Regions from separate parts of the Salinivibrio sp. PR5 genome, predicted to be linked through region 2. Evidence: predicted binding sites of a transcription regulator. Region 2 holds the regulator's gene; the other holds the start of a gene.
The links. Region 2 encodes PurR, which represses purine synthesis genes. Its sites were predicted from a motif close to TNANGNAAACGTTTNCNTNA; they were not measured.

Region 1 (4,258 bases), on a different contig from region 2:
GGAAAGAGCCCATTGAACAGGCTTGGCCTGTACACAGTGTGCTCACATCCGGTTTGATGAACTGCATGGTGTCATAAATTGCCATACCGGCGGTCACTACACCACCTGGAGAGTTGATATACAGATAAATATCTTTTTCTGGATTCTCCGACTCCAAGAACAACATCTGGGCCACAATCAGGTTGGCCATTTGATCTTCTACTTGGCCAGTTAGAAAAATGATGCGTTCTTTCAACAGGCGGGAGTAGATATCGTAGGAACGCTCTCCTCGCGATGTTTGTTCAACCACCATGGGAACCAAAGCATCCATGATGGGGGGCATTGCGTGTTTATCTTGATTGCTCATAGCGTAATATCCCTAATCGAATTCGTTAACTCTCGCCTTAACCAAGGTTTAGCATAAAACGCTGTAACAGGTCACTAAAATGTTATGTCGTTGATCGCAGCTGGATGATTCATCGACACTTTTCTAAGCAAAAGTTACCTTCGCTATCGCATGATTGGCGGACAGTCGAATAGAACCTTAGACGGAAAAAATGGCCCAAATGACAAGTCATTAGGGCCATTTTATGCAGATACATGAACGGGGTGTCAATGACAACACCCACGTTTTTTATTGCGTTTTTACGCTTGTGGTGCTGCGTTCATCAGATCGCTAAAGCCAACGTTGGCTTCAGAAACCTTCGCTTTACCCAACAGCGCGTCGATCGCTTGCTCTTCAAGCGCGACATTACGCATGTTTTCCATCAGCTTCTGATCTTTTTCGTAGTAAGCAACCACTTCTGCTGGATCTTCGTATGCAGAAGCCATTTCTTCGATCAGAGCTTTAACTCGCTCGTCGTCTGCTTCTAGCTCTTCTGCTTTGATCACTTCACCCAGCAGCAGGCCAACGCTAACACGACGTTTGGCTTGTTCTTCAAACAGCTCACGTGGCAGTTGTGATGCGCTGTCCATGTTGCCACCAAAGCGTTGAGCCGCTTGCTGACGCAGAACATTGATTTCTTGATCGATCAAGGCAGACGGTACGTCGATTTGGTTTTGCTCAACCAAGCCGTCAAGGACTTGCTCTTTGATCTTGTTTTTGATCGCTTGCTTCAGCTCGCGTTCCATGTTCTTACGGACTTCGGCTTTTAGGCCTTCAACGCTGCCATCCGCAATACCGAAGCGCTGAACGAACTCTTCAGTTAGCTCTGGCAATTCTTGCGCTTCAACAGTGTGAAGTTTGATCGCGAACTGCGCCGCTTTACCTTTTAGGTTCTCAGCGTGGTAGTCTTCTGGGAAGTTGACGTCGATAGTGAATTCTTCACCCGCTTTTTTGCCAACCAAGCCATCTTCGAAACCAGGGATCATGCGGCCTTGGCCCATGACTAGCTGGAAGCCTTCCGCTTTACCGCCTTCGAATTCTTCGCCGTCAATGGTACCTGTGAAGTCTAGCGTTACACGGCTATCTTCTTTTACTTCACCGTCAGCTTCAACCCAGTTCGCTTGCTGCTTACGCAGGGTAGTCAGCATTTCTTCAACGTCGCTGTCTTGTACTTCTGCGTGCGGTTTTTCAACTTCGATCGCTTCCAAACCTTGCAGTTCAACTTCTGGGTACACTTCAAATTCAGCTTTGAATACCAGATCTTTACCCGCTTCATTCTCTACCGGTGTAAAGGTTGGCGCGCCTGCTGGATTAGTTTTCTCTTGGATGATGGCTTCGATGAAATGACGCTGCATTACCTCGCCCAGCACGTCTTGGCGTACTGCATCGCCATACATGCGAGAAACCATTTTCAAAGGTACTTTACCTTTACGGAAACCATCAAAACGACGATTTTTAGCAATGTTGCGTAGCTCTTTCGTGACTGCGTCTTCAATGTTTGCAGCAGGCACAGTGATGGTCATTTGGCGCTTTAGGCCTTCGGTGGTTTCAACGGTAACTTGCATTATAAAATTAACCTCAAATTTACTCAGGGGTACTGAGTGATGTTGACCAGTTTTTACTGGTGTCATCATCCGAGCTATGAATCCGTCATAGCCCCTGCGAATCCGGATACACGCAATTGGCGTATCGAGCTATCTCATCCGAGACTGAAAATTAAGACGCGCTATTATAGCGGCACCCGTCAACTGAGTCGAGACAAGGGGCGACCGATGGCGTTTCAATATCGAAATTGGGGTGATATCTCACAATTCAACCGGGCAAGATCACATCTTTTTGTGTTTTTGCACTGTTTGGTTAGCTTTTGAGCAGAAATGGGAGAGTATTTTCACTAGCGAGAACAAGAGAAATGGCACGCCCTACAGGATTCGAACCTGTGACCCACGGCTTAGAAGGCCGTTGCTCTATCCAACTGAGCTAAGGGCGCAAAATAGATATGCAGCGGGGATTATAAAGCGAGGTCAGGCGTCGTCAACGGTTTTCACCGAAATGTCTAATCAGTTGCTCAAAAGCACGCCAGTTCGCGCGGCATAAAAGCCCTTTTGTGTGGAGCTCCTCCAACCAATATAAGGCGATATCTGGCACAACACCTTTGATTCACAATGACTTTGACGGTTTCTCTGCCACCAAACCACCAAAAGCAAACGTTTGCGCAATAGCTTTTACGCCCAAAGTTTGTCACAATATCGACCCGTTTTTTGCTCTCTTAGCCAAAGGATACTTATGGCCGCACAAATCATTGATGGAAAACTGATCGCGCAAACGGTGCGTCGAGAAGTCGCAGCACGTGTTGCTGCCCGTAAAGAAGCGGGACGCCGTGCGCCCGGGCTTGCCGTGATTTTAGTGGGTGACGATCCAGCGTCACAGGTCTATGTGGGCAGTAAGCGTCGCGTCTGTGATGAAGTGGGCTTTGTCTCTCGCTCTTACGATTTGCCGTCAACCTGCTCTCAGCATGAATTACTGACGCTGATCGATACACTCAATGATGACGACACCATCGATGGTATCTTGGTGCAACTGCCTTTACCTGCGGGCATTGATGCTACCTCTGTCCTTGAACGTATCCGTCCCGACAAAGACGTCGACGGCTTCCATCCTTACAATGTGGGCCGTTTGTGCCAACGTATGCCAACCCTGCGTTCCTGCACTCCAAAAGGGATCATCACCTTACTTGACCGCTACAACGTACCTTTGCGTGGCAAACATGCCGTTGTGGTCGGTGCCTCAAACATTGTCGGCCGTCCGATGACACTAGAGTTGCTCCTCGCCGGATGTACCACAACCACTTGCCATCGTTTTACCCAAGATCTCGAAGCGCATGTACGTCAAGCCGATGTGTTAGTGGTCGCCGTCGGTAAACCTAAATTTATTCCCGGCGAGTGGATTAAGCCCGGTGCGATTGTGATTGATGTGGGGATTAATCGCATGGATAACGGCCAGCTAATCGGTGATATTGACTATGACGTGGCATACGAAAAGGCAAGCCATATCACGCCTGTTCCCGGCGGTGTTGGCCCAATGACGGTGGCGACACTGATTGAGAATACCTTGATGGCCTGCGAGCAATACCACGACGCCTAATCGTGTCATGATGAGAAGAAGCCGGCTGACCGCCGGCTTTTTTACATCAACAGCGCCGGTTCCGGCTCTGACGCTTCGAGACAATTGCTATGCCAGGAAATACATCAACAGTATGGAATAGCAGTCAGGCCATCTGCATGTATATATAGCATTGAGCAGCCGACATCATAGATATAGGAGGCCTAAATCTCCTGACGCCAGTCACTCGCCGTGCTCTGTGATTCAACCAGCACTCACATATCGATTGTCGACGCGAAGTTCAGTCTGCTTATTAAGAATTTTGATCAACAAAATAGAGCGCATCTCGCCGTCTTTTTCCTTAAAAATCGCTTCCGCCCCCTCAAATTGCCCCGCTTGGATAGTGACCGCTTGGCCGGGTTTAAAGCCATCATTAAGCTTTTCACGCTGCTCGTCGCTATCTTCCATGATCATAAGCTGCTGGATCAGCGATTGGTCAACTTGAATAGGATGGGCGCCTTGGCGAACAAAATCGACCACGCCCCGCGTTGAGCGTACAGAGGTATATTGCACTTCTTCAGGATCGAAGTGAGCAAAGACATAATTAGGGAAAAGGGGCTCTTCAACTTGCTGGCATTTACCACGGCGAAGTTTTTCAACCGTGACGATGGGGTAATAACAGTCTACGCCTTGGCGTTTTAAGTTTTGCTCTGCGCGTTGTTGTTCAGCGCGTTTACAGTAGAGCAGATACCAATGCTTCATGTCGTTCTGTCCTTGAAATCGGCTTTCGCACTA
Region 2 (4,258 bases):
TGTCATTGTCGCACCCGCCGAATTGCCGGTTGGCATTATTACCGCCCTAATGGGGGCTCCTTTCTTTCTATGGCTTCTTATTCAACAACGAAAAGCAGTGGTTCACGAATGACAGATTCTGCCCTTCAAATCTCCAAGCTCAGCTATGCGCTTAACGGCCGTCAACTGCTAAGCGAGATTGATCTCGCCTTTACTGCCGGCCAGTTACACGTTTTACTCGGGCCGAATGGTGCGGGGAAAAGTACACTGTTAAAGCAATTGATTAGCGACAAACATCAACATGGCAGTGTGCAGTTTTGGCAACAGCCAAAAAGCCAGTGGCAAGGCGAAGAATTTGCCCGACGAGTTGCCTTCCTTCCCCAACATAGCGGGCTCACGTTTGCATTCTCCGCACAAGAAGTGGTCGAGATGGGGGCGACACCACTAAAGGCAAACCGAGAAAAGATCGCGGCCCTTGCCAACGAGCAACTAACGGCATGGGATATTAGCCATCTTGCTCATCGACCGTATCCGATTTTGTCTGGCGGTGAAAAACAACGCGTACACATGGCGCGCGTGTCATTACAGCTGGCACAAACCGCACCGGATCAAGCGATTCTGATGCTGGATGAACCCACTTCGGCCTTAGATATTACCCATCAACATTACACCCTAAAGCGCTGTCGAGCACTCGCTGACCAAGGAATGACAGTACTCGTAGTGTTGCACGACCTGAATTTGGCGGCGCAATACGCCGATCAACTGCATTTTCTGAAAGCAGGTCGAATCGTCCTATCCGGCGATCCGTGGCAGTGTTTTAGTAGTGATAGAGTGGCAGATATCTACCAATACCCTCTGACCGTATTGACGCACCCAGAGCATAACTGCCCACTGATCGTGTCTTAATTGACAAATACATCATAGCTGGCTCACAAAACCGCCTGTTGGTCCGTTTTCGCTGATCAGACCAATTGCGAGTGTGCGCCAACCTAAGTAAACTGAGAGCGCAACCGATTAGCTATGAGAATGGATGAAATCGGATTCGTTACCTTCGCAACCGTCTGATGTGCCGGGATTGTGAAAGACATCGCCGCTGAGAAACAGCGGCGTTTTTCTGTAAGGTCGCGAGTAACGATCCCTACGCATTACTACAAAGAAGAATCAAGATGGCAACGATTAAAGATGTCGCGCGTCTCGCCGGTGTATCGACCACGACGGTGTCGCACGTGATAAACAAAACCCGCTTTGTCGCGGAGAAGACGACTGAGAAAGTATGGCAAGCGGTTGAAGAATTGAACTACGCCCCAAGTGCTGTGGCGCGAAGCTTGAAGTGTAATACAACACGTACACTGGGTATGTTGGTGACTAAATCCACCAACCCCTTTTTCGCCGAACTGGTTCACGGTGTGGAAGACTATTGCTATAAGCAAGGCTACACGCTGATTCTCTGCAATACCGAGGGTAACCTTGAAAAGCAACGCGACTACCTGCGTATGTTGTCTGAAAAACGCGTCGACGGACTCATTGTGGTGTGCTCTGACCTCAACGAAGATTTGATGCTGTTATTAGAAAAAAAACGCGATCTGCCTATGGTCGTGATGGATTGGGGCAGTCATCATATCGATACAGACCGTATAGAAGATAACGCTGAATTGGGCGGTTACCTTGCTACCAAACACTTTATTGATAATGGTCATACTAGGATTGGCTGCATTTCTGGCCAAATGGATAAAAATACCTGTAAGCATCGTTTAAACGGTTATTTCCGCGCGTTGAAAGAAGCCAACATTCCAGTAAATGAAAATTGGTTGATTGAGGCAGATTTTGAAGCCGATCAAGCGCAAATTGCCGCGAAGCAATTAGCGACAATGTCAGACCGCCCGACCGCTGTGTTTTGTTTTAATGACATTATGGCATTAGCGGCCATTAGTACATTTAACGAGCACGGCTTGAAAGTGCCAGATGATATATCGGTGATTGGTTACGATAATATTGATCTCACCGAGTATTTCTCGCCACCATTGACAACTATTCACCAGCCCAAACGCCGTCTAGGCAAAACGGCCGTCAAGCTCTTGCTCGCGCGAATTGCCAACAACGAGACTCAACAGCAAGTGTTCGAAATGCAACCTGCACTAGTGAGTCGACAGTCAGTTAAAACACTATCTTAATGTTTTAATGAAATTTTTATGAAGAGCACCGTCAATGCCTTGGCGGTGCTTTTTTACGCGACCACTCGTCTAGTAGTGCTTTTACTCTAGCTCATCAATTACACCCACCCTGAACCAAGATCACACTTTGCGTAATGGGAGAGGACGACATCGGTGTCTAATTATTATATGCTTAATAGCGATTGAACAAGGCAAACCATGGCGAAAGCATGGGACGCAAAGCCTCCGGCCTAACGGTAATTTGACATGATGTCAAAATATCAACGGTAGCGGGGTTGCCAACATATCAAAGCTGACAAATTTGATGGCTCGTTGACAATTCTGCGATCTTGCCTTGTTACATTATGACGTCTTTTTTAGGCATTAGTAATTCATCGAGATTTTAATCAAATGGATAAACCAGCTTTAAAGAACGCAATGAAGTTATTTGCCAAATTTGGCAGTATAAAGTCCCGTTCAATGTTTGGTGGGTTTGGTATCTTTTGTGAAGACACCATGTTCGCACTTGTCGTTAACAACACTCTCCATTTACGTGCTGGAAAAGAAAACGAAGCACTATTAAAAAAACAAGGCTTATCACCCTACGTGTATAAAAAGCGGGGCTTTCCCGTTGTGACGAAATATTTTGCGATTCCTGAATACTGGTGGGATGACCAAGATAAACTGCTCACTGAAGCCAAAGAAGCGCTGGATGTCGCGACACGCGATCGTACTTTGAAAAAACAAGCCACGCCATCTCGTTTAAAAGACTTGCCTAATTTACGGCTTGCGACCGAGCGTATGCTGAAAAAAGCCGGTATTGACACACCTGAACGTTTACAGCAGCAAGGTGCCGTCAATGCCTACAAAGCCCTTCTTTCTGCGCATGAAAAAGAGCTAAGCTTGGAGTTACTGTGGTCACTAGAAGGTGCGATTACTGGCAAGCATTGGTCTGTGGTTCCCCCTCAACGTCGCCAAGAATTATTACAACATTTAGAAAATTAATTCCTCACAACCCCCATACCTCTCTACCTTTTTTGTGAGCAATGTTCGCGTCCAACACCGCCTTTATGGCGGTGTCGCTTTTTCTGAACGCACTAAACGCTCAATAAATCATCATTCAAACTAATTTCTGACTAATAGCGAAAGTTTCTTGCGATCGGTCGGGTCTGGTTAAAGGTACGATTAAGGACACAGTTCCTCAATGTAACCGACAAATCAGCCAGTTAATTCAGCTACAGTACCTAAAGTAATAACTGGGACCCATTTACTATCGGACGAGACACAGTATGCCAGTAAAAAAGATATTGCTTGGTTTAGTGGTGGTGGCGCTTGTAACACTTTGGTTCAGTTTAGATCTCAGCCAGTGGCTCACGCTTGAAAACGCCAAAGCACAACAAGTGGCATTGAATGATTACATTATCGAAAACGCGACCATCGCAAGCCTGGTGTTTTTTGTCGGCTATGTGGTGATGACCGCCCTGTCCTTACCGGGTGCGGCAGTAGCGAGTTTATTGGGCGCAGCACTCTTTGGCTTTTGGTGGGCATTGGTGTTGGTCTCCTTTGCCAGCTCAATTGGCGCCACCCTCGCCTTCTTGGTGAGTCGCTTTATCTTACGCGACTGGGTCCAAGCCAAATTTGGCAATAAGCTCGATACCATTAATCGCGGCATAGAGAAAGACGGTCGCTTGTATCTATTGACCCTCCGCCTGATCCCGATTTTCCCGTTTTTCCTGATTAACTTGGTGATGGGACTAACCTCGTTCAAAACCCGCACCTTCTATTGGGTTAGCCAGTTAGGGATGCTGCCAGGCACCGCGGTATACGTGAATGCAGGGACCCAACTGGCCCAAATCGACGCACTCGGCGATGTGGTGTCTCCGTCGGTGCTTGGCTCTCTCGCCTTACTGGGTGTCTTCCCACTACTGGCAAAGTGGGTCATGGCTTGGATCACGCGTCGTAAACGCTATCAAGGTTGGAACAAACCCCAACAGTTTGACCGCAATATGGTGGTGATCGGTGCCGGTGCAGGCGGCTTGGTATCGAGTTATATCGCTGCAGTGGTAAAAGCAAAAGTCACGCTGGTTGAAAAAGGTTCGATGGGAGGTGACTGCCTAAACACCGGATGT

Region 1: a site for PurR is predicted at 2,561-2,580, ahead of folD (bifunctional methylenetetrahydrofolate dehydrogenase/methenyltetrahydrofolate cyclohydrolase FolD). Genes of this name have one in related genera too.

Annotation. Positions count from the first base shown of each region.
Region 1 covers NZ_MUFK01000002.1:91,262-95,519, forward strand. The annotation lists gene clpP (ATP-dependent Clp endopeptidase proteolytic subunit ClpP) at 1-346, opposite strand, end outside; gene tig (trigger factor) at 625-1,929, opposite strand; tRNA gene BZG82_RS01875 (tRNA-Arg) at 2,275-2,351, opposite strand; gene folD (bifunctional methylenetetrahydrofolate dehydrogenase/methenyltetrahydrofolate cyclohydrolase FolD) at 2,648-3,505, shown strand; gene rfaH (transcription/translation regulatory transformer protein RfaH) at 3,728-4,225, opposite strand.
Region 2 covers NZ_MUFK01000029.1:10,334-14,591, reverse strand. The annotation lists gene BZG82_RS11040 (FecCD family ABC transporter permease) at 1-112, shown strand, start outside; gene BZG82_RS11035 (heme ABC transporter ATP-binding protein) at 109-885, shown strand; gene purR (HTH-type transcriptional repressor PurR) at 1,146-2,150, shown strand; cyclic di-GMP riboswitch class I at 2,331-2,433, shown strand; gene BZG82_RS11025 (TfoX/Sxy family DNA transformation protein) at 2,541-3,134, shown strand; gene lpdA (dihydrolipoyl dehydrogenase) at 3,419-4,258, shown strand, end outside.